3 regions of the Streptomyces sp. NPDC005648 genome follow, and region 2 is predicted to be linked to each of the others. Evidence: riboswitches for the same ligand, from Rfam matches in the RefSeq annotation. Region 2 holds a riboswitch; each other region holds the start of a gene.

Region 1 (9,998 bases), on a different contig from region 2:
CGGCCGCGAGGCCTATGGAGTCACGCAGCTCGTTCAGGTCCTGCTGACCGCGGGCCACGTTGTCCTGGATGGTGGAGATCTCCTTCTGGAGCTTCTCCTGCTTCGACTTGGCGCCGTCGAGCTTCTCGGTGGCCTGCTCGGCCTGCTCGTAGAGGGCGTCGACCTTCGCCTTGACCTCGTCCTTGGAGGGCTTCTCGCTCGGCGCCGCGTTGGCGGCCTGGGCACTGAAGGCAACGGCGGCAGCAGCGGCGGTGGTCAGCACGGTCACGCGCGTACGGCTCGGCTGCTTGGGTCGACGGTGGGACGCCACGGAGGTGAACTCCTTCTTTTGAGTGATCACCCGCTCGGAGGTTCGAGCCCAGACCCTAGTGACCTACTCGTGATCAGTTCAAATCCTCAGGAGCAAAATCTCGTCACACCATGCATTCTTTACACACAACTCACATGCAGTGATGCGCGATTGACACTACGTTGCGTGACGATCCCAGCAATTCGGGCATTCAACCCGCAACTTCGCTCTTCAGGACAGCCGCTTGAGAAGCATGGCAGACGCGACCGGGCGGGCGCCCGCCCGGGCCACCCCGTCGGCCACCTCACGGTCGGTCGAGGCGACGATGACCGGCCGTCCCGGCGGCTCGGCCCGCACCAGCTGACGGATCAACTCGTCGGCGGTGACGCCCGGTTTGGAGAACAGCACCCGCACGCCCCGCGGCGGCGCCAGCAGCACCGGCGCGGCCAGCTCGGCCCCGTCGAAGACACAGGTGACCTCGGCGCCGGTCTGCGCGGCGAGCTGCGAGAGCTGGCCGAGGAGCCTCAGGCGCTGCTTCTCCAGGGGCATCTGGGGATAGCCGGTCTTGGTGACGTTGTAGCCGTCGACCACCAAGTGGGCCTGGGGCAGGGCGAGCAGCTGGTCGAGGACGGCGGGGTCGTGCTCGGAGAGCGCCCGCGCGGCGATGTCCTTCGGGGTCATTCGTCCCGGTTCGACCGCGTCCACGGTTTCCGCGGGCCGCACGGACACCGGCGGCAGGGCGAGTTCACGCCTCAGCCCCTGCGCCGCGTCAAGAACGGTGTCCAGAAGCAGACGGACGCGCATGTCCTCGACACTGCGCCCCTCCCGCGCTGCTTTGCGCGTGGCCTCCAGGGCGGCCTCGGCCTCCCCGAGCCGCCCCTTGAGCCGCCGGGTCTCGCTCTCCGCGGCGGACACCTGCGCCTGCCCCTCGGCACGCACGGCCTCGATCTCGCCCTGGATCTTGCGCAGGGCGGCCTCGCCCCGCTTGACGTCACTGAGGGCCGCGCGCAGCTTGCGGTGAAGCGATTCGGCTTCCTTCTTCGCGGACTCCAGCTCCAGCCGCAGCCGCTCGGTCTCGGCGCGTGTCTGGTCCCGGGCGGCGGTGAGCTCCTCGCGCAGCCGCTCCAGCTCGGCCCGGCTCTCCTCGTCGGCCCGCTCGGCGTCGGCCCGCTGGGCCTCCTCGCCGGCCGCGGTCACGAGCTTCACCCAGCCGGTGGGCCGCAGCACATAGGCCGCGGCCGCCACGTCGAGCGGATCCGCGGCCGGGGGCGGCGAGCCGGAGTCGAGGGCGCCGGCGAGTTCCGGCTGGGCCTCTCTCAGCTTCTCCCCGATGCGCTGCCGGAACAGCGGATCGCTCTCCAACGCCGAAGCCATCGCGTTCCCGGCGAACTTGGCCCGCCGGTTGGGGGCGAAGCGGGCGTACTGCCTGAGCTGTGCGGGCAGTTCGGCGACGGTCAGCCCGCCGAAACCGTCGGAGACGATCTGCACGACCCGTCTGCGCACGCCGTCGGGCAGCGGACGGTCGAGGACCTCGGCGGCGCCGTCGCCCGGCCCCCCGCCTTGTGTCTCCACCATCCGTCACACCCCATCACCTGTGCGGGGCCGCCCCTGTCAGGAGTCGGCGCCCGGCCTGTCCACGAGTTCCACCTGATCGACCGCGTTGCACCAGCGGCAGCGCACCGACTCGATGGTCTCACTGACCACCTCGCGCTCCTCCACCTTCGGCTCTCCGGCCAGGTCGAGGTGGACGTACTCGACGACCTTCGAGGAGCGCGTCACGTCGAAACGCGTGAGGTTGCCGCAGAGCGTGCAGCGCCAGCGCGTCGTGTCGGTCGGCAGGGGAACCGTCATCGTGACTGTGCTCTTTCCATCCAGTGTCCGTGACGCGCCAGCTTCCCTGGAGCGTGTGGCCGTAACCCTACGGCCTGGCGGTGACTCGCCGCCCGTCCGTCCATGGCGGCGAGGCGGTCTGTTCGCTTGCGTCCTGTTACGTCATGCTCTGTGTTCATGATCGGCAACTGGAGCGTGACCCTCGGCAACGCGATCCGGCGCCCCTCGGCGCCCGTGACCTACGCACTGATCGCCCTGTGCTGTCTGATCTTCGTCGTCGGCCCCGCCGCCGGCCTGAACCCGGCCTACGGCTCCAAAGACGCGCTCCTCGCCGCCCAGCGCGCGTACTTCCACCGCTGGGGCGTGGTCCCCGCCGAGCTCTTCGAGGGCTCCCCCGGTGCCGCACTGACCCCCCTCACGGCCCTCTTCGTGCACGGCAGCTGGGTGCACCTGCTGGGCAACATGCTCTTCCTCTATGTCTTCGGCGTGATGACCGAGGAACGGATGGGCCGCGTCCGGTTCACCCTCTTCTACGTCGGCTGCGGCTACCTGGCCCTGCTGGGGTACGCGGCCGCCAACTCCGCCTCCGAGCAGTCGCTGGTCGGCGCCTCCGGGGCGATCTCCGGGGTCCTGGGCGCCTTTCTCTACCTTTTCCCCGGGGCCAGGGTGACAAGCCTGCTCCCGTTCCTCTTCTTCCTCCCGCTGCGGTTCCCCGCGTGGGTGGTGCTGCCGTTCTGGGCGTCCCTGCAGTGGCTGGCGGCCGGGCGGGCGCCCCAGGGCCCCGGCGTGGCCTATCTGGCCCACCTGGTGGGCTTCGGCCTGGGCTTCGCCTTCGCGTGGGCCCGTCTCCGCCGTACGACTAGAGTGAGGCCCGCCCCAGCTCCGGCCCCCGAGGGAGAGAACCAGCCGTGATCACCGCGATCGTCCTCATCAAGACCAGCGTGGACCGGATCCCCGAGATCGCGGAGCGCATCGCCGCGCTGGAGTCCGTCAGCGAGGTCTTCTCCGTCACGGGGACCTACGACCTGATCGCCATGGTCCGGGTGAAGCAGCACGAGGACCTCGCGGAGGTCATCCCGGGCAGCATCAGCAAGATCCCGGGCGTCGAGGCCACGGACACACACGTCGCCTTCCGCACGTACTCCCAGCACGACCTGGAGGCAGCGTTCGCGATCGGCCTGGACAGCTAGGGCTGCCCTAGCCGCTCACGTCCAGGGCGGCGATCCCCTCGGCGGTCGCCATGTAGACGCGCTCGCCGTGGACCACGGGGCTGTGGACGCCGTCCTCGGAGCCGAGGTCGCCCAGGGCGAGCCTGTGGCGCTGCTTGCCGGTCTGGTCCAGCACGTGGAGGGCGCCGCCCAGGCGGACGTAGACGTGGTTCCCGGCGACGGCGGGGTCGCTGTGGTCCGATCCGGCCGGTGAGCCGTCGAAGGCCCACCTCGTCCTCCCGTTCGAGGGGTCGATCGCGGCGAGCCGGCCCTGGTCGGTGGTGACCGCGAGATCACCGAGGCGGACACAGGTGAAGTACCGCCGGCCGCCCGCGTCCTCGTTGTCGGCGTTCCAGACGGTCGTCCCGCTGAGGTTGACGCCGTGCAGGGGGATCTCGCCGCTCGCCCCCACCAGCAGGATGCGGCCGACCAGGGTCGGACGGCCGGCGTCGCCGCCGACCGGAGCCGACCAGAGCCGGTTACCGTCCTTCACGTCGAGGGCGTCGACGACGTTGCCGAACGTGCCGACGTACGCCACACCGCCCGCCACCGTCGGCTCGCTGGTGGGCCCGAAGGTCGTCTGCGCCGACCAGCGGACGTCGCCCCCGGCGGTGTAGGCCCGTACGGCGCCCGCGTCCGCCGTACCGCTCGCGACCAGCACCAGGTCACCCGCGGCCACGGGGAACTGGCTGCCGCCGGATCCGGTGATCTTCCTGGTCCAGCGGACCTTTCCGTCCGGTCCGACCGCGCACAGCTTCGACGCCGCCTCGCCCCCGTTCTCCAGCAGGCAGTACGCCCCGTCGGCGGTGGCCAGCGGCGGCATCACCGGGCCGCCCAGGTCGACGGACCACAGCTTCTTCCCGGCGGGCGTCACGGCGTGCAGCGAACCGTCCGCGCCCCCGATGTACACCAGGTCTCCGGCGGGCGACAGCGCCACACACGCCCCGTGCCGCCCGCCCGCGCGCCCACCGAGCCCGCCCACGCCATACGTCCAGCTCACCCCGGCGGGCAGTGACGCGGAGGGCGAGCGGGACGTCGACACGGACGTCCCGGGCGGATCACCGGCCGACCCCGACCGTGCCCCGCCGTTCTGGTCCCGCAGCCACAGCCACCCCCCGGTCCCGACCCCCGCGCCCACGACGGCACCCCCCACCAGGAGCCTCAACAGGCCCCGGCGCGAGGGAGTTCCGACGTCCGGGGCGCCGCCGTCCGCCAGGTCCGTCACGGTGATCGGGGCCGGGCCGTCCGCCGCGGGGCGGGGAGCCGCCGCGTCGGTGACGGTCGTCGGGGCGGGGTATTCGACCCGGCTGTGGCGCTCGGTCGAGCGGTGCTCCGGGAGCCAGCGCTCGGTGGCCGGCGCGGGGCCCGGCGCGGGCGTCGCCGTGGTGTCCTCGGCGGGGTCCGGCGCGGGTGGCGCGGGCGTGGTGTACCAGCCCGGGAGCAGGTTCTCGCGCAGGGCGGCCGCGGTGTGGCCGGCGGACTCGGCCACCCCGGCCGGGGTCGGCCGGTCGGCGGGGTCTTCCCGCAGACAGGCCTCGGCCAGTCCGCGGACGCTCTCCGGGACGCCCGACAGGTCGAAGTCGCGGGTCAGGATGCGGAGCAGGATCACCGAGTCCTGGCCCTCGCCGAAGGGCTCGCGGCCCGCGGCGGCGTAGGCGAGCACCGCGCCGAGGGAGAAGACGTCGCTGGGCGGGCCGACCTCGGCGCCGTTGCGGATCTGCTCGGGCGAGACATAGCCGACCGAGCCGACGACCGCCCCGGTGTTGGTCAGCGCGGTCGCCTCCAGGGCCCGTACGATCCCGAAGTCGATGACCCGTGGGCCGTCCGGTGCCAGCAGGATGTTGGAGGGCTTCAGGTCCCGGTGGATCATCCCCTTGGCGTGGATCGCGGCGAGTGCCTCGCCGAGGGCGCCGGCGAGCAGCCGTACCGCCCGCTCGGGCAGGGCGCCGTGGTCGAGGACGGCGTCCCGCAGGTTCGGCCCGTCGACGAACTCCGTCGCCATCCACGGCCGTTCGGCCTCGGTGTCTGCGTCGACGACCCGGGCGGTGTAGGTGCCCGCCCCGCCGATGGACTGCGCGGCCCGTACCTCCTGGCGGAACCTGGCCCGGAAGGTGCGGTCCTCCGCGTGCTCGGCCCGCACCACCTTCACGGCCAGCCGGGGACCTCCCCGCGCCTCGGCGAGGTACACCTCGCCCATGCCGCCCGCACCGAGTCTGCCCAGTACCTCGTACGGTCCGATCCGCCGCGGATCCCTCGCGCGCAGCGCCTCCACCCGTGCTCCCCCTGTCAAGCGTCCGGCTGCCGAGGGGGAGCGTATACGTCAGAAGACGTACGGCGGGTCAGACCGCCGGGACGCAGCGGCCGTCCTCGGTCCGGTAGCGCCACTTCGCGCCATCCGCCACCAGCTCCTTGACGGCGTTCACGAACCGCTCCACGTGCTCGTCGGGGGTGCCGGCGCCGAAGCTCACGCGGATGGCGTTGAGGGACTTCTCGCCGGGCGCCGCCTCGGGGGCACCGCACTCGCCCTGGGTCTGCGGGTCGGAGCCCAGCAGGGTCCTGACCAGCGGGTGGGCGCAGAAGAGGCCGTCGCGGACGCCGATGCCGTACTCGGCGGAGAGGGCGGCGGCGAAGTGCGAGCTGTTCCAGCCCTCGACGACGAAGGAGATCACACCGACGCGCGGGGCGTCGTCGCCGAAGAGGGACAGGACGCGCACCTCCGGGACCTCGGCCAGGCCCGCCCGCACCTTCTGGATCAGATGCCGCTCGCGGGCGACGAGCGTGTCGAAGCCGGCCTCGGTGAGGGCCTTGCAGGCCGAGGCGATGGAGTAGGCACCGATGACGTTCGGGGAGCCGGCCTCGTGGCGGGCCGCGCTCTCGTGCCACTCCACGTCCACTCCCCCGTCCTCGCGCCGGGTGACCTTGCGGCTGGCGCCGCCGCCCGCGAGGTAGGGGTCGGCCGCGCGCAGCCAGTCGGCGCGGCCGGCCAGGACACCGGAGCCGAAGGGCGCGTACAGCTTGTGGCCGGAGAAGGCGACCCAGTCGACGTCCAGGTCACGGACGGAGACGGGGTGGTGCGGGGCCAGCTGGGCGGCGTCCAGGACGATCCGGGCGCCGTGCGCGTGGGCGGCGGCGGCCAGCTCGCGCACCGGCCACAGCTCGCCGGTGACGTTGGAGGCGCCGGTGACACAGACCAGGGCGGGGCCGTGCGGGTCACGGGCGGCGAGTGCCTGCTCCAGGGTCTCGACGGCCTGCTCCGGGGTGCGCGGGGCGTCGAGGTAGGTGACCCGGGCGTCCTTCCAGGGCAGCAGGGAGGCGTGGTGCTCGGTCTCGAAGACGAAGACCTGGCAGCCGGCCGGGAGCGCGGCGGCGAGGAGGTTCAGCGAGTCGGTGGTCGACCGGGTGAAGACCAGCTGGTCGTCGGGGCGGCAGTCGAGGAACTCGGTGACCGTCCTGCGGGCGTTCTCGAACAGGTCGGTGGAGAGCTGGGAGAGGTAGCCGGCGCCGCGGTGGACGCTGCCGTAGTACGGGGCGTACGCGGCCACGTCGTCCCAGACGCGCTGCAGGGCGGGGGCGCTGGCCGCGTAGTCGAGGGCCGCGTAGGTGACTTCGCCGCCCGTGACGAGCGGGACGGTGACATCCCGGCCCAGAACGGGCAGCGGGGAACAAATGGTGCGGGTGGAGGCAGCGGTGGAGACAGACATGGGGAACTCCCGTACGGCAAGAAAGAGGGTGAGAAGGGGTACGCAGAGGCGGGGCTCGGCGGCCCTATCGCATTCGCTTGCTCACGGAAGACTCCCTCGAACGACCAGGACCCCTGGTTTCGAGAGGGGCCCGCGCTTGCCGTAGACCTCGCTGCCTACGGCCTGGTCTTCACCCGGGGCACCCCGCCACGGACGGAGGGTTGCCGGACAGTCGGCCGGGGCCTCATGACTGTCACTCATGACCTGACAAGGAACGTACGTGAAGTGATCGCGGTCCCGCAACTCGTGTCCGGATTACGGGACCGCGGCCACCGACGGCTACTTGTTGCTGGCCGCCACCCAGCGCTCCAGCGCCCGCTTGGCCGCCCCGGAGTCGATCGACTCGGCCGCCTTCGCCATACCGGCCCCGAGCTGCTCGGCCAGCGTCCCGGTCCCCGGGTCGAGGGCCACGAGAGCCGCCGCCGAGTTCAGGAGTACGGCGTCACGGACCGGGCCCCTCTCGCCGTCCAGCAGACGCAGCGCGACCTCCGCGTTGTACGAGGGGTCGGCGCCCCGCAGCGCCTCCACCGGCACCAGCTCGATGCCGACGTCCCGCGGGTCGAAGGACTCCTCGGTGACCTTGCCGTCGCGGACGATCCACACCCGGGACGTGGCGGTGGTCGTCAGCTCGTCGAAGCCGTCGTCGCCGCGGAAGACGAGGGAGGAGTTGCCGCGCTCGGCCAGGACACCGGCGATGAGCGGTGCCAGGCGTGGATCGGCGACGCCCACCGCCTGCGCCTTCACCCTGGCGGGGTTGGTGAGCGGGCCGAGCGCGTTGAAGGTGGTGCGGATGCCCAACTGGCCGCGGGCGGCGGCCACATGACGCAGCGCCGGATGGAACTTGATGGCGAAGCAGAAGGTGATGCCGGCTTCCTCGGCGACCTCCGCGACCCGCTGGGGCGTGAGGTTCAGATTGACCCCGAGCTTCTCCAGCACGTCCGAGGCGCCGGAGGCGGAGGACGCGGCCCGGTTGCCGTGCTTGACGACCTTCGCGCCGGTGCCGGCGATGACGATCGACGACATCGTGGAGATGTTGACGGTCTTGGCGCCGTCACCGCCCGTGCCGACGATGTCGACGGTCCGGCCGGGCACCTCGATCACATTGGCGTGCTCGTACATCGTCCGGACCAGACCGGTGATCTCCTCGACCGTCTCGCCCTTGGCCCTGAGGGCCACCGCGAAGCCGGCGATCTGCGCGTCGGTCGCCTCGCCGCGCATGATCAGGTCCATCGCCCAGGCCGTGTCGTCGGCACTGAGGTCACGGCCGTCGAGCAGGCCGTTCAGCAGCCCGGGCCAGGAACGGGCCGCCGCGGTGTCGCCTCCAGCGGGGGTCACAGCGCTCATACGGCCGCTCCTGGGTGTCGTAGAAGAGAATGCGCATCCCGTGTGCGCGTCCCCACCCTATCCAGCTCAGGGCACGGGCAAGGGCCCCGTCCGAACACCGGACGGGGCCCTTGTGGTGCGCTGTGGCGAGCGCAGCGATCAGTGGTGGCCGTGGCCGCTCGTGATCTCCTTGTACTCCTCGACGGTCGGCTTCGGAATCTGGGACTCCTCGCCGTAGTACGCCTCGCTGAGCTTGGCGCGCAGCTTCTCGGAGCCCTTGACCTTGCGCTCGACGCCGTTCTCGTCGACCGTCGGGCCGATCTCGGCCGGCTTGTACTGCTCGTGCGCCGTGAGGGTGTGCAGGGCCTCCTGGCTGAGCGGCTCGTGGACCTCGATGAACTCACCGTGCGGCAGGCGCTTGATGATGCCCGACTCACGGCCGTGCAGCACCTTGTCCTTGTCGCGGCGCTGCAGACCGAGGCAGATCCGCTTGGTGGCGACGAACACCAGCACCGGCACGACGAAGAAGGCGACCCGGACGAACCAGGTGATCGCGTTGATCGACAGGTGGAAGTGCGTGGCCCAGATGTCGTTGCCGCCACCGACCAGGAGCACGAAGTACCAGGAGATCCACGCGGCACCGAACGCGGTACGCGTCGGGGCGTTGCGCGGGCGGTCCAGGATGTGGTGCTCCCGCCTGTCGCCGGTGACCCAGGACTCGATGAACGGGTAGACCGCGATCGCGACCAGGACCAGCGGGAAGATCATCAGCGGGATGAACACGCCCAGGACGAGCGTGTGACCCCAGAGGTTGATCTCCCAGCCCGGCATGACACGGATCAGGCCCTCGGAGAAGCCCATGTACCAGTCGGGCTGGGCGCCGGTGGACACCATGTCCGGTCGGTACGGGCCCATGGCCCAGATCGGGTTGATCGAGGCGATCGCCGCGATGGCCGCGATGACGCCGAAGACCAGGAAGAAGAAGCCGCCCGCCTTCGCCATGTACACGGGCAGCAGGGGCATGCCGACGACGTTGTTGTTCGTCTTTCCGGGGCCGGCGAACTGCGTGTGCTTGTGGTAGAAGACCAGGATCAGGTGGCCGACCAGCAGGCCGAGCATGATGCCCGGCAGCAGCAGGATGTGGACCGAGTAGAAGCGGGCCACGAAGTCGCCGCCCGGGAACTCGCCGCCGAAGAGGAAGAACGACAGGTACGTGCCGACCACCGGCACGGACAGGATCGCGCCCTCCATGAAACGGACACCGGTGCCGGAGAGCAGGTCGTCCGGGAGCGAGTAACCGGTGAAGCCGGTGAACATGCCCAGGACGAACAGCAGGAAGCCGAAGATCCAGTTGACCTCACGCGGCTTGCGGAACGCGCCCGTGAAGAACACGCGCATCATGTGCACGAACATGCCCGCCAGGAAGATCAGCGCGGCCCAGTGGTGGATCTGCCGGATCAGCAGACCACCGCGCACGTCGAAGGAGATGTGCAGGGTCGAGTTGAACGCCTCGGACATCATCTGGCCCTGCAGCGGGATGTAGCTGCCGTGGTACACCACCTCGTTCATCGACGGGTGGAAGAACAACGTCAGATACACACCCGTGAG
Region 2 (9,998 bases):
GACCTCCACGTCGGCCCCCTCGCCCGGCACGACGTGCGCCTCGGCGCCCTCGGGGGTGCGGTAGGTGCCGGCCAGCAGGGCGAGCAGGTCGTCGATCTGCTCGGCGTAGTCCTGCGACTCGGCGTTCGGGAGCAGGAGCAGCTTGCGTTGCAGGGCGATACGCGGTGAGCCGAGGAGGCGTTCGAAGGAGAAGCGGGGCGGGATGAGAAGGCCGTTCGGGGCGCGGCCGTCGACGACCGGTGTGGTCGCCGGGCCCGTCGCCTTCTCGCCCGGCGGGCGGCCGCCCGAGCGGCCGAGGCCGAGATCGAGGCGGCCCGGGTGCAGCGCGTCGAGCAGGCCGAACTCCTCCACCGTGGACAGGGCGGTGCGGTGGCCCAACTGCACGGCGCCGGAGCCCAGTCGGATGATGGAGGTGGCGGAGGCGGTCAGGGCGAGGACGACGGCCGGGGAGGTGCCGGCCACACCGGGGTTGAGATGGTGTTCCGCGAACCAGTAGCGGGCGTATCCGAGGCGTTCGGCCCGCTGGGCCAGGTCGATGGAGTTGCGCAGCGCGTCGGCGGCCGTCGAGCCGGTCGGGATCGGGACCAGGTCGAGGACGCCGAGGGGGATGTCAGACATGGGCCGGCTCCTGTGTCGTCGACGGGAGCACCGGGGCCCAGTCGAAGGGCGGATCGGGGATGTCCCTGCGCAGCACCGGGGCGACCGCGGACTGGAAGAGCTCCAGCGAGTCACGGTGCTGGGTGTCGGTGAGCCCGCCCGCGTCCGCGTGCACATGGACCACGGTGTGCCCGAACCGCTCGTGGTAGCGGTGCACCTTGTCGATGACCTGCTGCGGACTGCCGATCAGCGCCGAGCTGCGCTCGACGAAGTCCTCCAGGGTCTCGAAGACGACCGGCAGTCCCGCCTTCTCGAAGAAGGCGAGATTGGCCTCGAAGATCGGCCGGTACGCGGCCAGCGCCTCCTGCGAGGTGGGGGCCACGTAGATGCCCGCCGTACCGGCGCCGACGGCGATCCGCGCCGGGTCGTGGCCGTAGTGTTCCCAACGCTCGCGGTAGTGGCGGATCAACTCCGCATAGGGCTCTATGGGGTTGGTGACGTTCGCCGAGAAGAGCGGGTCGCCGTAGCGGGCCGCCAGGTCGACGGACTCCTTGCTGGTCGCGCTGCCGTGCCAGACACGGACCGGCCGCTGGTACGGCCGCGGCCACACCTCCGCGTCCGTCAGCTCGGGGCGGAAGCGGGTCGCCGCGGTGACCTTGTCCTGACGCCAGATTTGCCGGAACACCTCGTAGCTCTCGGCGTTGCGGTCCCACTGGTCCTCGGGCGTGACGTGGAACAGGTCGCGCTGGGCGGAGCCGTTGCCCTTGCCGATGATCAGGTCGAGTCGGCCGTTCGAGAGGTGGTCGAGGGTCGCGTAGTCCTCGTAGGCCCGAACGGGGTCCAGGAGACTGAGCGTCGTCACGGCGGTGAAGAGCCGGATCCGCTTGGTCAGCGCGGCGACGTGGCTCAGTACGACGGTCGGGGAGGAGGAGATGAACGGCCGCTCGTGCCGCTCCCCCACCCCGAAGCCGTCGAAGCCCAGCTCCTCGGCGAGCAGCGCGTTGTCGAGGACCTCGCGGAAGCGGTCGTGCGTCGACTTCCGGACCCCGGTGAGCGGGTCCGGCCGGTGCACGATCAGGGTGATCGCGAGGAACTTCACGATGCCGCCCGCTCGTTCGCGACCTCGTCCGGGTGCGCGAGACCGAGCTGGTGGCGGAGGGTGGGGCCCTCGTACTCCGTGCGGAAGACGCCCTGTTCCTGGAGGAGCGGGACGACCTTGTCGGCGAAGACGTCGAGGCCGCCGGGGGTGATGTGCGGGACGAGGATGAAGCCGTCGCTGGCGTCGGCCTGGACGTACTCGTTGATGGTCCTCGCAACCGTCTCCGGGGAGCCGATGAAGTTCTGGCGGTTGCTGGTCTCGATCACCAGGTCGCGGATGGACCAGTTGTTCGCGGCGGCCAGCTCGCGCCACTCGCGGGCGGTGGCCAGCGGGTCCCGGTACATACGGACCTGGGCGCGGCCCTTGGCGATGTGGTTGTCGCTGACGTCCGGGTCGACGTCGGGCAGCGGGCCTTCGGGGTCGTAGCCGGAGAGGTCCCGGTTCCAGACGAACTCCAGGTGCTTGATGGCGGTGGCCCCGCTGACCTGCTGGCGGCGCACCTCGTGGGCGAGTTCCTCCGCCTCCTGGTCGGTGTCGCCGAGCACGAAGGAGGCGGCGGGCAGGATCAGCAACTCGTCATGACGGCGGCCGTACTTGGCGAGACGGTTCTTGACGTCGGTGTAGAAGGCCCGGCCGCCGTCCAGGGTGGCGTACCGGCTGAAGATGGCGTCGGCGGAGGAGGCGGCGAACTCGCGGCCCTCCTCGGAGTCGCCGGCCTGGAAGATGACGGGACGGCCCTGCGGGGAGCGCGGGACGTTGAACTGGCCGTGGATGTCGAAGTGCTGGCCGGTGTGGACGAAGGAGCCGGCCTTGGCGTCGTTCAGGAAGACGCCGGTCGCCTGGTCGGCGACGATCTCGTCGCCGCGCCAGGAGTCGAAGAGCTCATTGGTCGTGGCCAGGAACTCCTTGGCGCGGGAGTAGCGGTGCTCCTGCGGGAGGAAGCCCCCGCGGCGGAAGTTCTCGCCGGTGAAGGCGTCCCAGGAGGTGACGACGTTCCAGGCGGAGCGGCCGCCGGAGAGGTGGTCGAGGCTGGCGAACTGGCGGGCCACCTCGTAGGGCTCGTTGAAGGTGGAGTTGATGGTGCCGGTCAGACCGAGGTGCTCGGTGACGGCGGCGAGCGCGGCGAGGACCGTGAAGGTGTCGGGTCGGCCGACGACGTCCAAGTCGTATATTTTCCCGCCCTGTTCGCGCAGGCGGAGTCCTTCCGCAAGGAACAGGAAGTCGAACTTGGCGCGTTCGGCGGTCTGCGCGAAGTGCACGAAGGAGCTGAACTCGATGTGGCTGCCGGCCTTCGGGTCGCTCCACACGGTGGTGTTGTTGACGCCCGGGAAGTGCGCGGCCAGATGGATCTGCTTCTGCGGCTTGCTCATGGTGGGTGCGGTCCTTCCGGCTCAGGCGGTGGCGGCGGCGTAGCGGTTGGCGGGGCGGGGCAGGCCCAGCAGGCCGCGCAGGGTGTCGGCCTCGTAGGCGGTGCGGAAGGCGCCCCGGCGCTGGAGCTCGGGGACCAGGCCGCGGGTGATGGCCGGCAGGTCGTGTCCGGCGACGGCGGGCCGCAGCCGGAAGCCGCTCAGTCCCGATTCGGCGAACTCCTGGAGCAGATCGGCGAGTTGGGCGGGCGTACCGGCGAAGACGCGTGCGTCGCTGGTGTACGGCTCCCCCGCGAGGGCGTCGAGGCGGGCGCGGCGGTCCTCGGCGGCGGCCTGGTCCTCGTCGAGGAAGACCACCAGGTCGCCGAAGACGTGCAGGAGTTCGCCGGCGCGTCCGGCCGCCTCCTGTTCGGTCCGGATCTCGGCGACGATCGCGCGGGCGTCGTCGGAGTCCTGCGGGGTGACGTAGCCGACGTCGGTCTGGCGGGCCACCAGGCGGTAGGGGACGGTCTGGTGGGCGAGGGAGGTGACGAGGGGCTGACCCTGGGGCGGGCGCGGGGTGATGGAGGGGCCCTTGACGCTGAAGTGCTTGCCCTCGAAGTCGATGTAGTGCAGCTTGTCGCGGTCGATGAAGCGGCCGGTGGCGACGTCCCGGATCTCGGCGTCGTCCTCCCAGCTGTCCCAGAGCCGGCGGACGGCCTCGACGTAGTCGGCGGCCTCGTCGAAGAGGTCGGTGAGCCGTTCCTGTCCGGCCGGGCTCTGCAGTTCGCGCAGGTCGATCGGCGGGAAGGTGCGGCGGCCGAAGTGGTCGGCCTCATGCGGTCGGGCGGAGATCTGGACCCGCAGACCGGCCCGGCCGGTGCTCACGTAGTCAAGGGTGGCGATCGCCTTGGAGATGTGGAACGGCTCGGTGTGGGTCACGATTGCCGTCGGCACCAGGCCGATGTGCCGGCTGAGGGGCGCGATACGGGACGCGATCAGTACGGCGTCCAGACGGCCGCGCACCTGGTCGGTACGGCCGTCCAACTCGCCGTAGTCCGAGGACTGGAGGCCGAGTCCGTCCTCCAGGGTGACGAAGTCGAGCAGCCCGCGCTCGGCCTCGGCGACCTGGTCGGCCCAGTATCCGGCGGTGAACAGTTCCCGGGGGCGGGCAACCTGCTCGCGCCAGGAGGCGGGGTGCCAGCCGGTGCCGTCGAGGGCCACGGCGAGGTGCAGATGTGAAGAGGGAGTCGAGGACACGAGGGTGCCTTCCTGGAGGTCCGTACGAGATCGCCGGGGCCGCGAGGAGGTGGGCCGGCGGAGGGGAAACGGGTCAGGAGCAACAGAGGGCGCCGGCCACGCGCTGGAGGTCGATGTGGGGCCGGGTGTGGAGGCGGACGGCACGCCGTACACGTGTCATCGGGCCCACCTCCACTCGATACATCACCTTCGACAAGGACAACCGCACGGCTATGCCGTTTCTTCCAGGACGGCCGCTCCGGTGTTCCGGACGAGCGAGAAGACGGTATGGCGGCGCAGAGTGAACCCGATCGACTCGTACAGCCGGATCGCGTCCGCGTTGGTGGCCGCGGCGTGCAGGAAGGGGCGTTCGCCGCGCTCCTTGATGCCGGCGGCGACCGCGCGGACCAGACGGGTGGCCAGGCCCCGGCCGCGGTGGGCGGGGTCGGTGCACACGGCGCTGATCTCCGTCCAGCCCGGCGGGTGCAGTCGCTCACCGGCCAGGGCGATCAGCCGCCCCTCGTGGCGGATGCCGAGGTAGGTGCCCAGTTCGACGGTGCGGGGCAGATAGGGGCCCGGCTCGGTGCGGGCGACCAGGTCGAGGATCTCGGGCACGTCGTCGGGGCCGAGCCGTACGGCCTCGGGGTCGGGCTCGGCACGCAGGGCGGTGTCCACGAGCTGGACGCCGTGCCCTGTGCGCACGATCTCCCAACCCTCGGCCGCCTCGGTCACGCCCCGCACCGCGGCGGTGCCGCCGGGGCCGACGAGTGCGGCGAGGTCGGCCCAGGCGCGCGGGTCGTCCTCGTCGGAGAGGGCGTGGAAAGGGGCCACGTCCTGCTGGTAGCGGACGGCGTGGGCGATGGGGGTCCCCCCGCTCGAGCGAATTCGAGAGTGGGGGAGTTCGGCGAAGCGGGCGTGCGGGCCGGTCAGCGCGGCCCAGGCGGGGTTGTCCAGGAGGTGCGAGGAGGCGGCGTCGAGGGCGATGACGGACATGGTGTGGCGGTCTCCGGTGTGCGGCTCGGGTGTCCGGCGCGGGGACTCCACCGCGGAGCGGCGGCGGAGTCCCCGGGGCGCGGTGGTCAGGAGTTGTCGAGCGGCAGTCCGGGCGGGTTGACCTCGGACTTGGCGACGGCCTCGTTGGAGAGGTTGTACGCCTTGAGCCACTCGGCGTACTGGCCGTTCTTGATCAGGTAGTTGATGGCGTCGGCGAGGGGCTTGGCGAGGCCGCTGTCCTTCTTAGCGGTGGCCGCGATCAGGCCCTGCAGGCTCGCGCCGGCGCCGGAGTAGGTACCCGCGGTACGTGTGGCGTTGGGCGTGTTGGCGACCTGGCGGTTGTGGTAGGCGATACCGGGGTTGGGGCCGAAGTAGGCGTCGATCTTCCCGCTGGACAGGGCCAGGTAGGTGCTGTTGCTGTCCTGGAAGTACTTGACGTTGAGCTTCTTGCCCTCCTTGGCCAGCTTGGCCTTCCACTCCAGGAGGATCTTCTCCTGGTTGGTGCCGGAGCCCACGGAGACCGTCTTGCCGGCGAGGTTCTCGTAGTTGCCGTCGAAGTTCCAGGTGCTCTTCTGCGGCACCGTGAAGGCGAGGTTGTCCTGCCGGTAGGAGGCGAACTCGTACTTCTTCTTGCGCTCCTCGGTGTCGGTGACGTTGGAGAAGGCCACGTCGACCTTGCCGCTGTCGATGCCGACGAAGAGGTTCTCCCAGGTGGAGTTCTTCACCTCGGGCTTGAGGCCGAGGACCGCGGCGACCAGGCGGCCGAAGTCGGGCTCCGCGCCGGTGAGGGTCTTCTGGTCGCTGCCCACGTAGGCCAGCGGCGGGAAGCCGGCCGGCAGGGCGCCGATGCCGATCTCCAGCTTGCCGCTCTTCTTGAAGGCGGCGGGCAGCTCGGCGCTGATGGACTTGACCTCGGAGACCTTGATGGAGGTCTGCTTGGCGGCGCCGTTGGAGACCTGGCCGACGACGACCTCGCCGGTCTTGGCGGCGGAGTCGGTGGAGGTGGCCGCGTCGCTGTTGCCACCGCAGGCGGCGAGCCCGGTGGCCAGGGAGGCGACGGCGGTCGCCGCGGTGATGCCGCGTATCAGGCTGCGTCGGGTGAAGTGGGTAGACATGGCCGTTCCTTGTCGCTGAGTGATGAGAGAGGAGTGGCGTGGGGGGAGGTCGGGGGTGCGGCGGCGGTCAGAGGACCTTGCTGAGGAAGTCCCTGGTGCGCTCGTGCCGCGGTCGTTCGAGGACTTCGGCGGGCGTGCCCTGCTCGACGATCCGTCCGCCGTCGATGAACACGACCCGGTCGGCGATCTCGCGGGCGAAACCGATCTCGTGGGTGACGATGACGAGCGTGGTGCCGGTGGACGCCAGGTCCTTGATGACGGCGAGGACTTCGCCGACGAGCTCGGGGTCGAGCGCGGAGGTGGGCTCGTCGAAGAGGATGACACCCGGGCGCAGGGCGAGGGCACGGGCGATGGCGACGCGCTGCTGCTGACCGCCGGAGAGCTGGCGCGGGTAGGCGCCGGCCTTGTCGGCGAGGCCGACCCGGTCGAGGAGTTCGCGGGCGAGGTCCTGGGCCTCGGCCCTGCCGAGGCGGCCGGTGGCGACGGGGGCCGCGGCCACGTTGTCCAGGACGGTCAGATGCGGAAAGAGGTTGAAGTTCTGGAAGACGAAGCCGATCCGGCCACGCTGGGTGAGGATGGCCCGCTCGCTGAGTTCCTTCAGCCGCTCGCCGTGGCGCTTCACGCCGATCAGCTCGCCGTTGATGCTGACGTGGCCGATCTCGGGCTTCTCCAGGTGGTTGATGACCCGCAGCAGGGTCGACTTGCCGGACCCGGAGGGGCCGAGGATCACGGTGACCTCGCCGGGGCGGACGGTCAGGTCGACGCCGTCCAGTACCCGGTGGGTGCCGTACCACTTGTGCACGTCGTGCACCTCGACCGTGGCGGCCTCGACGTCCGCCAGGGCGTTGAGCGTGTCGGCGGTCATACGGCGGCCTCCCGGCGGATGCGGGCCCGCAGGTCGGTGAGACCCGTGCGGAGCTTCTGCAGCGGTGTCGGCGGCAGGCTGCGGGTGGCACCGCGGGCGTAGTGCCGCTCGACGTAGAACTGGATGACGGAGACGACGCTGGTCAGGATCAGGTACCAGACGGTGACGACCAGCAGCAGCGGCACGATGTCGCCGGGGTAGGTGGAGCCCATGGTCTGCGCGGAGCCGAACAGGTCGAGCAGGGAGACGTAGAAGACCAGTGAGGTGCCCTTGATCAGGCCGATGAGCTGGTTGACGTAGTTGGGGATGATCGAGCGCAGCGCCTGCGGGAAGACGATTCTCCGGAACTGGTAGCCCTTCGGCAGGCCGAGCGCCGCGGCCGCCTCGTGCTGGCCCTGGTCGACGGAGAGGATGCCGCCGCGTACCACCTCGGCCGCGTAGGCGGCCTCGTTGAGGCTGAGGCCGATGACGGCCACGACCATGTCGGTGGCGAGTCTCGACTCGTCGAAGGAGAAGAAGGCCGGCCCGAAGGGGATGCCGACGCTCAACGTCTTGTACAGGGCACTGAAGTTGTAGAGGAAGATCAGCACCACGATGAGCGGGATCGAGCGCAGCGCCCAGACGTAGGTCCAGCTGACCGCGCGCAGCACCGGGCTCCTCGACAGCCGGGCCAGGGCGAGCAGTACACCGCCGAGGAGTCCCAACACGGCGCTGTAGGCGGTGACTTGGAGGGTGATCAGCAGGCCGTCGAGGATGGTGGGGCGCAGGAACCAGTAACCCCAGCGGTCCCACTGGTAGAAGGGGTTGGTCACCAGCCCGTGCACGAACTGGGCCAGGAGGACCACGACCACGGCGGTGGCGATCCACCGGCCGGGACGGCGCAGCGGCAGAACTCGCTGTGCCGCCAGGGGTGTTGACGGGGCGTCGGCGGGCGGTGCCTCGGCGAGGGACACAGCGGTGCCAGGGGGTTCACTCATGGTGGGCTCCGGCGGAGTCGGACGTCCCGGAGACCACGTCGGACGCACGCTGCTACGGCTGGTTCAGCGCACGGGTTCGCGGGGGCACCGGGGGCGGGGAGGGCGACGGCACACCGCTCGGGCGGTGTCGGTCAGGGGGTGCGGGGCTGAGGGGAGGTGTCAGCCCCGACAGCGGGCACGGCCCGGTGCGGTACACAGTGCGCTGTTCACGCGGAGAAGGTCGACGCTGCGATCGGCGACGAGCAGGTTCATGTGCCACCGTACGCAGCCCTGAGGGCGGCGTACGGCCGTCCTGGGGGCTGCGTACATGGCGTCACCGTCACTCTTCCGGCCCTTGTGGGCCTCGCGCTTACCGAAACGTCGTCGGTCCGGTCGTCACCTGGGGCACCCCACCGCGGCGCGAGGGTTGCCGGTCAGCAAGCCAGGGCTTGTCGCTGACACTCATGACCGTTCTGAGTGGCAATTAAGACAACTGCCCGAACGGATGTCAACGCCGGTCCACCAGGTGGAACGGCTAACAGGCGGCGTGGGCCGCCCAGTCCAGGATCTGGACGGCGGCTCCGGCGGCCTCCAGCCCCTGGCAGCGGGCGTGGTGGCGGCGGGCGATGCCGTCGAGGTCGAGGTGGGCACCGAAGGCCGGGTGGGCGGCCAGACGCCGGGCGTAGGCCCACAGGGTGGGATGGCCGGCGATGCGCTGCACGGCGGAGGCGTCCAGGTGGTTGCGGTGCACGGTGTCGAGCTGGACCAGCGCGGTCCACAACTCGACGTCCGCGGCGGTGAGTTCGTCGCGGATCATGTACGTGCGCCCGTCGAGCCAGCGTTCGAGGGCACCGAGGGTTTCCAGCAGTGTGTCCAGTGCTGTGTGACATACCACTGGCTCCCCGCCGACCGATCCGGCCCGCTGCGCCGCCTGTTCGATGCCCTCCGCGCACATCCGCTCGACCGCCTCGATCTCCGACTCCGCGCCGCACGGGTAGAGCGAGAGGCGGTCGCCGCCGAACCGGCGGGCGAGGTCGCGCATGATGTCCGGGGCGTGGGTGCTGACGATCCGTCCGGACCAGTCGTCGCTGAGCACCGGCGCCTTGGCCGGGCCGGTGTAGCGGTGCGCGCTCGCCTCGTACAGCGGACGCAGGGCCGAGTGGCCGCCCTCGGGACAGTCGGGGACGGCGGACAGGAAGGTCGCCGGACACACCGTGTCCAGCCCGAGCAGGCTGTGCACGACGGCGATGCGCAGACCGTCGGGACACGCGGTCGACAGATGGAGCCGGTAACGGCCCGGAACGGCGTAGTGGCCACTGCGCGCGTCCCGGCCGATACGCCCCCGGAAGGCGGGCGTGGGCCTGTTGGACGCGTGGGCGGCCAGCGGTGTGACGGTCATGACTCTCCCCGGGAGCGGGCGCGGACGTACACGCGGCGGAAGCGACGTCGGGCGAGGGAGCAGGGCTCACCCGGTGCGCGCCGGACGGGTGAACGTCACGGGGACGCCGTCGGCGCGGGATGGGCGCGGCTCAGCCCTGGAACCGGATCGCGCTGCAGACGCGCTGCAGGTCGATATGACGGCGGGAGGTGAGAAGGAGAGGCGAACGGCCCGCTCGTACGGTGACCGGTTCAAGGCGCCTCATGCTTTTCCCTACCTGTTCACTAGGATTCCCCAACTGGAGTGTCGATCGAGGTCGGGGCGGCGTCAAGAGGGCCGTCCCGCATCGCGGACAGCCCGGTGGACGGCCACTCCCCCCATGGGTCACACGTGTCACTTCCGTCACATGC
Region 3 (9,998 bases), on a different contig from region 2:
AGCGGTCGGCTCCCTTGCCCGCGCCGATGCGGCCCTCGGCGAGCCCGCCGGTGCGGACGTCGTGGCCGAGGGCGACCGGGGTGCCGAGGCGGTCGCCGAGCAGGTCGCGCAGGGGTATGTCGCGCCAGCCGAGGTTGGCCGCGTAGGCGGCGACGCCGTGCTGTTCGTCGACGATGCCGGGGACGGCCACGCCGGCCGCGGCCGCGGGCTCGCCGAGGTGCTCGACGCCGTACGCGCGCAGCTCGGCGGCGAAGTCGAGGATGCCCTCGACCACCGCGTCGGGGCCGCGTTCGCGGCCGGTCGCGCGGCGGGCGCGATGGAGCAGCTCGCCGCGCGCGCCGACGAGGGCGGCCTTCATCCCGGTGCCGCCCACATCGAGGGCGATGACATGTCTCACGGGGGTAGTGTGGCCCGCCGACCCATGAGAGGTCTAGTCCACTTACGTGGTGTAGACCTTATGGAGTCCAGATATTGAACGGCGACACAGTTGGGGCGAGCAGTGCAGCGGCGTAGGACGGGAACGGTCGCGGTGGTCTCCGCACTGGGGATGACGGCGGTTCTGGGAGGCTGCGGCCTCACCGGCGGCTCGGGGGACGTGACGCTCAGACTGGTCGCCGCGGACTACGGCGACTCGGCGTCCGACAGCTCCCGGAAGTACTGGGACAAGCTGGTGAAGGAGTACGAGAGCGAGCACGCCGGTGTGAAGGTCGACGTCAGCGTGTACTCGTGGAACGACGTCGACCGCAAGGTCAAGGAGATGGTCGCCGCGGGCGACGAGCCCGACCTGGCGCAGATAGGGGCGTACGCCGACTACGCCGACAAGGACCTGCTCTACTCGGCCGACGACCTGCTCTCCATCAGCACCCAGGCCGACTTCGCCTCCCAGCTGGCCACCGCGGGGGAGGTGAGGGGCGTGCAGTACGGGATGCCCTTCGCGGCCTCGACGCGGCTGCTCTTCTACAACAAGACCCTGTTCGAGCAGGCCGGCCTCACCGCGCCGAAGACCTGGAAGCAGCTCGCCGCCGACGCCCAGGTGCTCAAGGAACGGGGCGTGAAGTACCCGTACGCGCTGCCGCTCGGCTCCGAGGAGGCGCAGGCCGAGACCATGCAGTGGATGCTCAGCGGAGGGGGCGGCTACACGGACGCCGTCGGCACCTACGGCATCGACTCCACGGAGAACGTCGCCACCTTCGACTGGCTGAAGAACGACCTGGTCGACAAGGGCCTCACCGGTCCGGTCGCACCGGGCCGGCTCAACCGCGCCGCCGCGTTCACCGCCTTCGCCGACGGTGAGGTGGGCATGCTCAACGGCCATCCCTCGCTGATGAAGATCGCCGCGAGGAAGGGCGTGAAGTTCGGCATGGTGCCGATGCCGGGCGTCGACGGGCGGAGCAGGACCGCGCTGGGCGTGGCCGACTGGATGATGGCCTTCAAGAAGAACGGCCACGCCCAGCAGATCGGCGACTTCCTCGACTTCGTCTACGACCGGAAGAACGTCCTCGCCTTCTCGCACGAGTACGACCTGTTGCCGGTCACCAACTCGGCCTCCGAGGCGATGGGTTCGGACGCCGAGGACGCCGACCTCAAGCCGTTCCTCGACGAGCTGCCCCGGTCCGAGATGTATCCCGTGGACAAGATGTCGTGGGCGGACGTGAGCGCCGCGGTGAAGAAGCGGATAGGCCAGGCGGTCGCCCCGGGCGGAAGCCCGGCGGCGACGCTCGGGCAGCTGCAGGACGCGGCCTCGTCGGCGGAGAGCGCGGACTAGGCCTTCAGCGGCTGTGGGGTGACTGTCAGTGGCGGGGGCTACGGTTCTGACATGGACGAGGAGCAGCAGCTGGGGGAGCGCGAGCGGGCCGTGCTCGCACTGGAGCGCCGGGGTTTCCCGGGCCCCGGCCTGAAGGAGCGGGCGATACGGGAGGAGCTGGGGCTGGCCCCGGTCCGCTACTACCAGTTGCTGAACGCCCTGCTGGACGACGAGCGGGCGCTCGCTCATGATCCGGTCACCGTGAACAGGCTGAGAAGAGTGCGGGAGCAGCGGCGGGGGGAGCGTTAGGGTCGCCTTATGGGAAGCCCTACGGATCGTCTGCCGGTGCCGTCCACCCGGGCCGGGCGGGACGGACTCGCCGCCATCCTCGCGAACCCCGCGAAGTCGGTGCTCGCCTTCGACTTCGACGGGACCCTCGCCCCGATCGTGCCGGACCCCGAGCAGGCCCGGGCCCACCCGGAGGCGGTTCCCGCGCTGGCGGGCCTCGCGCCGAAGGTGGCCTCCGTGGCGGTCGTCACCGGCCGTCCGGCCGGGGTCGCCGTCCGGCACGGAGGCTTCGCGGGGGTCGCCGGCCTGGAACACCTGGTCGTCCTCGGGCACTACGGCGCCGAGCGCTGGGACGCGGTCAGCGGCGAGGTCAGCGCCCCCGCCCCGCACCCCGGGGTCGCCGCCGTGCGCGCCGAACTCCCCGGCTTCCTGGACCGGATCGGAGCCTGGCAGGGCACGTGGATCGAGGAGAAGGGGCGCGCGGTCGCCGTCCACACCCGCCGCGCCACCGACCCCCAGGCCGCCTTCGACGCCCTCCGCGAACCCCTCACCGACCTCGCCACCCGCCACGGCCTGATCGTCGAGCCCGGCCGTATGGTCCTGGAGCTGCGCCCGCCGGGCATGGACAAGGGCGTGGCCCTCGTGGACCACGTCCGCGAGATCCACGCGACGGCGGTCCTCTACGCCGGCGACGACCTCGGCGACCTCCCCGCCTTCGCCGCTGTGGAGAAACTCCGCTCCGACGGCGTCCCGGGCCTGCTGGTGTGCAGCGGCAGCGACGAGGTGACGGAGCTGCGGGAGCGCGCGGACCTGGTGGTGGAGGGGCCGGCGGGGGTGGTGGGGCTGCTGCGGGGGCTGGCAGCACAGCTGAGGTGAGCTCCCCTGCGGGTCAGCTCCGCAACGCCTCCAGCTGGTCGAGGAACCACTGCGCCGGAGGCAGCGCCGTCGCCGCGGCAGCGAGTCGCTTCGTCCGCTCGGCCCTCTCCTCCACCGGCATGCTCAGCGCCGCGTGCAGCGCCCGCGCCGTTTCCACCACGTCGTACGGGTTGACCACGACCGCGTCCTTGCCCAGCTCCTCGAACGCCCCCGCCTCCCGCGACAGCACCAGCGCGCACCCCTCGTCGGAGACGACCGGCATCTCCTTCGCGACCAGGTTCATACCGTCCCGGATCGGGTTGACCAGTGCCACGTCGGCCAGCCGGTAGGCCGCCAGGGAGCGTGCGAAGTCGTCCTTGACGTGCAGCACGACCGGGGTCCAGGTCGCCGTACCGTACTGGGAGTTGATCTCCTCCGCGAGGCGCTGCACCTCCGCCGTGTAGTCCCGGTAGACGGCGAGGTCCTGACGGGAGGGGTAGGCGAAGGCCACGTGCGCGACCCGCTCGCGCCACTCCGGGTGGTCGTCGAGGAGCTGCCGGTACGCCAGCAGCCCGCGCACGATGTTCTTGGACAGCTCGGTCCGGTCCACCCGCACGATCGCCTTGCGGCCCGCGCCGATCTCCTCGCGCAGGGCCCGCATACGCTCCTCGACGTCCGCCTCGTGCGAGCGCGCGTGCAGGAACTCCGCGTCGGCGCCGAGGCCGTGGACGCCGAGCCAGGTCCGGTGCCCGGGCCCCTTCCAGCCGGGGACGTGCTGGAAGGCCTCGGGCACCCCGGACAGGGCCATCCGGGTAACCGCTTCGACGTCCGTCGCCTGGACGCAGGAGACGAAGGCCGACCGCCACCGGTGGGTCAGGAAACCCAGGCGGTCCGCGCCGAGCATGCCCAGGACCAGCTGCCTGCGGATGTCGTCGGGCAGCAGGGCGAAGTACTCCGCGGGCGCCCACGGTGTGTGCGAGAAGTGCCCGATCCGCAGGTCGGGGCGGAGCTCCCGCAGCATGCCGGGGACGAGACACAGGTGGTAGTCCTGCACCAGGACCGCCGCCCCGTCGCCCGCCTCCTCGGCCAGCGCCTCGGCGAAGGCCCGGTTGTAGGCCTCGTACGACTCCCACTGCCGGCGGAACTCCGCGTCGAAGACCGGCTCCAGCGGTGTCTGGTACAGCATGTGGTGGACGAACCAGAGGACCGAGTTCGCGACGCCGTTGTACGCGTCCGCGTGCACATCGGCCGGGATGTCCAGCATCCGCACGCCGTCCTCGCCGATCCCGCGCCGCACCGCCTCGCGGTCGCCGTCGCTGAGCGCCGAGCACACCCACAGCGCGCCCGCGTCCGGCCCGATCGCGGAGAGACCGGAGACCAGCCCGCCGCCGCCGCGCTTGGCGGTCAGCGAGCCGTCCTCCTGGACGACGTACGAGACCGGGCCGCGGTTGGACGCGACCAGCACCTGATGGACAGCACCGTGCGTGGAAGCCATACGCCTCAACCTAGCCCGGCCCGTAAACGCTCAAACGTTTGGTTGCGCTCTGCGGGTGCGCCGTATACAGCGGGTGAGACCCCTCCGTGCGGAGATCAGGCGACCTTACGGGAGGCGTACTCCGCGATCTCCGCCATCGGCGGCCGCTCCTCGGTGTCCACGGAGTAGGTGCGCGGCTCGAAGCCGTCCTCGCCCCGTTCGAACTGGGTGAGGGAGGGACGGATGAGATGTCCGCGGGCCAGCCTCAGCTGGGCCGTGCGGTAGATCGCCGCGGCCATCCGGCCCAGCGCCTGTCCGTCCTGGTGCCGGTGCTTGCGCACGCCGACGTCGACCTGGGCGAGCGCGTCGAGGCCGACCAGATGCAGCGCGTCGATCAGCATGCCGAGCTCGACGCCGTAGCCGACGGGGAACGGCAGCTGTTCCAGCAGGGAGCGGCGGGCCGCGTACTCACCGCCGAGGGGCTGGACGAAACCGGCCAGCTGCGGCCAGTGCATGTTGAGCAGCGGGCGCGCCATGAGCTCGGTGACCCGGCCGCCCTGGCCTCTCGCGCCGCCGAGCGGGCGGTCGTACATGCCCTTGACCAGGTCGATCCCGGGGTCGGTGAGCAGCGGGCCGACGATCCCGGAGACGAAGTCGGAGGAGAACTCCTTCAGGTCCGCGTCGATGAAGCAGACGATGTCCCCGGTGGTGACGAGCAGCGAGCGCCACAGGACCTCGCCCTTGCCGGGGACGGCCGGGAGCCGGGGCAGGATGTCGTCGCGGTGGACGACCCGCGCGCCGGCCGCCGAGGCGACCTCGGACGTACGGTCGGTGGACCCGGAGTCGACGACGACGATCTCGTCGACCAGCGGCACCTGCTGCATCAGGTCATGGCGGATGACGGCGACGATGTCGCCGACCGTCTCCTCCTCGTTGAGCGCGGGCAGGACGACGGAGACCGACTGGCCGGAGCGTTGTTTCGCGGCCAGGATCTGGTGGAGCGGGCGATCGGTGACGGACCAGGAGCGGGTGCTCAGCCAGCGCTCGACTTCTTCCAGCACGTAGGCGGCTCCTCACTTGTGTCTCGCGGTTCGGACGACTCTCTCAACTCTCCTGGCCTTCGGTTACAGTCTTGAACAACGTCGATGACCATCGCATGTCCGAGGTCATTGAACCGACAACCGAATACCGCTCATCCAGAGGGGCAGAGGGATACGGCCCGATGAAGCCCCGGCAACCCTCCAGTCGGCTCTCGTAGATCAATGCTGATCGTTCCGCGAGGCTCCCGGCTAGGGAAGGTGCCAAATCCGTCTCACGGCGAGATGCGTCGTGAGGAAGATGAGGAGAAAGGGCCTCGCCTCACATGGCTGCGCAGACTGTTGCAAGCACCACGGACTCCACGACCGTCGACCTCGGACCCGCCGCGGCACTGAGCTGCCGCGAATGCGGTCACCGGGTACCGCTCGGTCCGGTCTTCGCCTGCGAGGAGTGTTTCGGCCCGCTCGAGATCGCGTACGACTTCTCGGCATACGACACCGAGGAGCTCCGCAAGCAGATCGAGGCGGGACCTTCGAACATCTGGCGTTACGCGCCGCTGCTGCCCGTCCCGGCGGACGTGGCCGACAAGCCGAACATCAACCCCGGCTGGACCAAGCTGGTCAAGGCCGACAATCTCGCCCGTGAGCTCGGCGTCACCGGCGGTCTGTACGTGAAGGACGACTCCGGCAACCCGACGCACTCCTTCAAGGACCGGGTCGTCGCCCAGGCCATCGAGGCCGCGCGTGCCTTCGGCTTCACCACCCTCTCCTGCTCCTCCACCGGCAACCTCGCGGGCGCGGTCGGCGCCGCCGCCGCGCGGGCCGGCTTCCGCTCCTGCGTCTTCATCCCGCACGACCTGGAGCAGGGCAAGGTCGTCATGGCCGCGGTCTACGGCGGCGAGCTCGTCGGTATCGAGGGCAACTACGACGACGTGAACCGCTTCTGCTCCGAGCTGATCGGCGACCCGGCCGGCGAGGGCTGGGGCTTCGTCAACGTCAACCTGCGGCCCTACTACGCGGAGGGGTCCAAGACCCTGGCCTACGAGATCTGCGAGCAGCTGGGCTGGAAGCTGCCCGACCAGCTGGTGGTGCCGATCGCCTCCGGGTCGCAGCTCACGAAGATCGACAAGGGGCTGCAGGAGCTGATCAAGCTCGGGCTCGTCGAGGACAGGCCGTACAAGATCTTCGGCGCCCAGGCGGAGGGCTGCTCGCCGGTGTCCGTGGCCTACAAGGCCGGGCACGACGTGGTCCGCCCGCAGAAGCCGAACACCATCGCCAAGTCGCTGGCCATCGGCAACCCGGCGGACGGACCGTACGTCCTGGACATCGCCCGTCGCACCGGCGGCGCGGTGGAGGACGTCGACGACGAGCAGGTCGTCGAGGCGATCAAGCTGCTGGCCCGCACCGAGGGCATCTTCGCCGAGACGGCGGGTGGCGTGACGGTGGGTGTCACCAAGAAGCTGATCGAGAACGGTCTCCTCGACCCGACCCTGACCACGGTCGTGCTGAACACCGGCGACGGCCTCAAGACCCTGGACGCGGTGGCCTCCGACACCGGCCTGACCGCGACCATCCGTCCGAACCTCGACTCCTTCCGAGAGGCTGGCCTCGCATCATGAGCGTTTCCGTCCGCATTCCGACCATCCTGCGTACCTACACCGGCGGACAGGCCGAGGTGACCGCCGAGGGCGGGACCCTCGCCGAGGTCATCGCCGACCTGGAGAAGAACCACACCGGTATCGCCGCGCGCGTCCTCGACGACCAGGGCAAGCTGCGCCGGTTCGTCAACGTGTACGTCAACGACGACGACGTGCGGTTCGAGCAGGGGCTGGAGACGGCCACCCCGGACGGTGCGGGCGTGTCGATCATCCCGGCCGTCGCCGGCGGCTGAGCGCGCATACCGGCCGCCCCGATTATTACCGTCGGTAACGCCGGTTACCAAGAGTTCATCGAATTGCCCCCTCCGTGAGAGAACCGGAGGGGGCAATTCTGCATGGTTGAGCACGGTACAGTTGGGGAACCAGCTGCTTTCCGTATGCCGGACGCATATGAGTACCGTCTCCGGATGCGATGAGAAGTAGCCAAAGTGTGCACGTCTTTTGTGGCTTATGCGCGTTTTATGGGGCCCGACTTGCCCTGAATTCGGGCGAATTCTCACTACATTCCGGACCCCTTCCGTCCAGAATTCTCGTCCGATTGACCTGTTGCAGACGGCAGTTGGACAGATACATTCGGCCGCGGTCGACGCGTTCCGGCGCACGCCCCCAAACCGTGGGGGGTGAGGTCTGACCCGGATCCGCGAAGTGCGGATCTGTGCAAGGGCCAGTAATAGGGGAGTTAGGCATGGCTCAGGGCACCGTCAAGTGGTTCAACGCGGAGAAGGGGTACGGCTTCATCGCGGTCGACGGTGGTGCGGATGTTTTCGTCCACTACAGCGCCATCCAGATGGACGGGTACCGCACCCTGGAAGAGGGCCAGCGGGTCGATTTTGAGATCTCGCAGGGTCAGAAGGGGCCGCAGGCGGACATGGTTCGCCTGGCGACCGGCTGAAGCACGCGCCGGGCAGTAACAGCGTCGTTCTTCTGTTCTTCTTCGGAGGGCTCGTATCCCATGGGGAGTCATGGGTTACGAGCCCTTCGGCATGCCCGGGGGCACCCGCCGGGACCCGTCACGGCCCCGCCCGAGACCCGGCCGATCCCGAGAGCCGCTTGCACTCGCCTACCCCGAGTGCTAATCATTGGCGTTAGCACTCTGAAGGTGAGAGTGACAAAGAAGGACCGGGTCGGTGAGGCCCGCAGGCCGGGTGGGGCAAGGAACCCACGGGTCGGCGAGCCGTCCGTCGCGGGCGCGGGCGCGGTCCGAAGGAATCACCCCCAGTCCTGGAGGGACCACTTCACATGGCCAAGATCATCGCGTTCGACGAGGAGGCGCGGCGCGGCCTCGAGCGCGGCATGAACCAGCTCGCGGACGCCGTGAAGGTGACGCTCGGCCCCAAGGGCCGCAACGTCGTCCTCGAGAAGAAGTGGGGCGCCCCCACGATCACCAACGATGGTGTCTCCATCGCCAAGGAGATCGAGCTCGAGGACCCGTACGAGAAGATCGGCGCCGAGCTGGTCAAGGAAGTCGCCAAGAAGACGGACGACGTCGCCGGTGACGGTACGACCACCGCGACCGTTCTCGCCCAGGCCCTCGTCAAGGAAGGCCTGCGCAACGTAGCCGCCGGCGCCAACCCGATGGCCCTCAAGCGCGGTATCGAGAAGGCCGTCGAGGCCGTCTCCGGTGCCCTGCTCGAGCAGGCGAAGGATGTCGAGACCAAGGAGCAGATCGCCTCCACGGCCTCCATCTCCGCCGCCGACACCCAGATCGGCGAGCTCATCGCCGAGGCCATGGACAAGGTCGGCAAGGAAGGCGTCATCACCGTCGAGGAGTCCCAGACCTTCGGTCTGGAGCTGGAGCTCACCGAGGGTATGCGCTTCGACAAGGGCTACATCTCGGCGTACTTCGCCACCGACATGGAGCGGATGGAGGCGTCGCTCGACGACCCGTACATCCTGATCGCCAACTCCAAGATCGGCTCCGTCAAGGACCTGCTCCCGCTCCTGGAGAAGGTCATGCAGTCGGGCAAGCCGCTGCTGATCATCGCTGAGGACGTCGAGGGCGAGGCCCTGTCGACCCTGGTCGTCAACAAGATCCGCGGCACCTTCAAGTCCGTCGCCGTCAAGGCCCCGGGCTTCGGCGACCGCCGCAAGGCGATGCTGAACGACATCGCCATCCTCACCGGCGGCGAGGTCATCTCCGAGGAGGTCGGTCTCAAGCTGGAGAACACCTCCCTGGACCTCCTGGGCAAGGCCCGCAAGGTCGTCATCACCAAGGACGAGACCACCATCGTCGACGGTGCCGGCTCCTCCGAGCAGGTCGCGGGCCGGGTCAACCAGATCCGCGCCGAGATCGAGAACAGCGACTCGGACTACGACCGTGAGAAGCTGCAGGAGCGCCTGGCGAAGCTCGCCGGCGGTGTCGCGGTCATCAAGGCCGGTGCCGCCACCGAGGTGGAGCTCAAGGAGCGCAAGCACCGCATCGAGGACGCCGTCCGCAACGCCAAGGCGGCCGTCGAGGAGGGCATCGTCGCCGGTGGTGGCGTCGCGCTCATCCAGGCGTCCTCCGTCTTCGAGAAGCTGGACCTGGAGGGTGACGAGGCGACCGGCGCCAACGCCGTGCGCATCGCGCTCGAGGCCCCGCTGAAGCAGATCGCCGTCAACGCCGGCCTCGAGGGCGGTGTCGTGGTGGAGAAGGTCCGCAACCTGACCCCGGGCCACGGTCTGAACGCCGCGACCGGTGAGTACGTCGACCTGGTCAAGGCCGGCATCATCGACCCGGCGAAGGTGACCCGTTCCGCGCTGCAGAACGCCGCCTCCATCGCCGCGCTGTTCCTCACCACCGAGGCCGTCATCGCCGACAAGCCGGAGAAGGCCGCCGCGCCCGCCGGTGGCGGTATGCCGGGTGGTGACATGGACTTCTGATCGACCGGTTCCGGTTGATCGGCGATCGGCCCGCGCGGTTGATCGACGTCCTTGCCGAGGGCGGTATCCCCAGCTTCCCG

The links. Region 2 has a riboswitch for S-adenosylmethionine ahead of ABZT17_RS04090 (amino acid ABC transporter permease). Riboswitches for the same ligand answer to the same signal wherever they lie in the genome.
Region 1: linked by a shared signal. The riboswitch ahead of ABZT17_RS08775 (aminotransferase class V-fold PLP-dependent enzyme) and the one ahead of ABZT17_RS04090 (amino acid ABC transporter permease) in region 2 are both predicted to bind S-adenosylmethionine.
Region 3: linked by a shared signal. The riboswitch ahead of thrC (threonine synthase) and the one ahead of ABZT17_RS04090 (amino acid ABC transporter permease) in region 2 are both predicted to bind S-adenosylmethionine.

What each region holds. Positions count from the first base shown of each region.
Region 1 is NZ_JBEXCS010000011.1:3,290-13,287, reverse strand. It holds gene ABZT17_RS08805 (NlpC/P60 family protein) at 1-310, opposite strand, end outside; gene ABZT17_RS08800 (NYN domain-containing protein) at 521-1,864, opposite strand; gene ABZT17_RS08795 (hypothetical protein) at 1,901-2,140, opposite strand; gene ABZT17_RS08790 (rhomboid family intramembrane serine protease) at 2,297-3,031, shown strand; gene ABZT17_RS08785 (Lrp/AsnC ligand binding domain-containing protein) at 3,028-3,309, shown strand; gene ABZT17_RS08780 (serine/threonine-protein kinase) at 3,317-5,599, opposite strand; gene ABZT17_RS08775 (aminotransferase class V-fold PLP-dependent enzyme) at 5,667-7,028, opposite strand; SAM riboswitch class IV at 7,156-7,272, opposite strand; gene trpD (anthranilate phosphoribosyltransferase) at 7,347-8,411, opposite strand; gene ABZT17_RS08765 (cytochrome bc complex cytochrome b subunit) at 8,550-9,998, opposite strand, start outside.
Region 2 is NZ_JBEXCS010000005.1:124-10,121, reverse strand. It holds gene ABZT17_RS04130 (MsnO8 family LLM class oxidoreductase) at 1-618, opposite strand, end outside; gene ABZT17_RS04125 (LLM class flavin-dependent oxidoreductase) at 611-1,696, opposite strand; gene ABZT17_RS04120 (NtaA/DmoA family FMN-dependent monooxygenase) at 1,693-3,066, opposite strand; gene ABZT17_RS04115 (LLM class flavin-dependent oxidoreductase) at 3,088-4,302, opposite strand; gene ABZT17_RS04110 (putative leader peptide) at 4,376-4,462, opposite strand; gene ABZT17_RS04105 (GNAT family N-acetyltransferase) at 4,513-5,274, opposite strand; gene ABZT17_RS04100 (ABC transporter substrate-binding protein) at 5,361-6,389, opposite strand; gene ABZT17_RS04095 (amino acid ABC transporter ATP-binding protein) at 6,457-7,254, opposite strand; gene ABZT17_RS04090 (amino acid ABC transporter permease) at 7,251-8,231, opposite strand; SAM riboswitch class IV at 8,572-8,680, opposite strand; gene ABZT17_RS04085 (glutathione S-transferase C-terminal domain-containing protein) at 8,746-9,609, opposite strand; gene ABZT17_RS04080 (putative leader peptide) at 9,740-9,853, opposite strand.
Region 3 is NZ_JBEXCS010000028.1:32,263-42,260, forward strand. It holds gene ABZT17_RS18315 (ROK family protein) at 1-397, opposite strand, end outside; gene ABZT17_RS18320 (extracellular solute-binding protein) at 548-1,765, shown strand; gene ABZT17_RS18325 (DUF3263 domain-containing protein) at 1,817-2,053, shown strand; gene otsB (trehalose-phosphatase) at 2,063-2,908, shown strand; gene ABZT17_RS18335 (trehalose-6-phosphate synthase) at 2,922-4,382, opposite strand; gene ABZT17_RS18340 (glucosyl-3-phosphoglycerate synthase) at 4,478-5,422, opposite strand; SAM riboswitch class I at 5,551-5,706, shown strand; gene thrC (threonine synthase) at 5,725-7,017, shown strand; gene ABZT17_RS18350 (MoaD/ThiS family protein) at 7,014-7,289, shown strand; gene ABZT17_RS18355 (cold-shock protein) at 7,742-7,948, shown strand; gene groL (chaperonin GroEL) at 8,296-9,918, shown strand.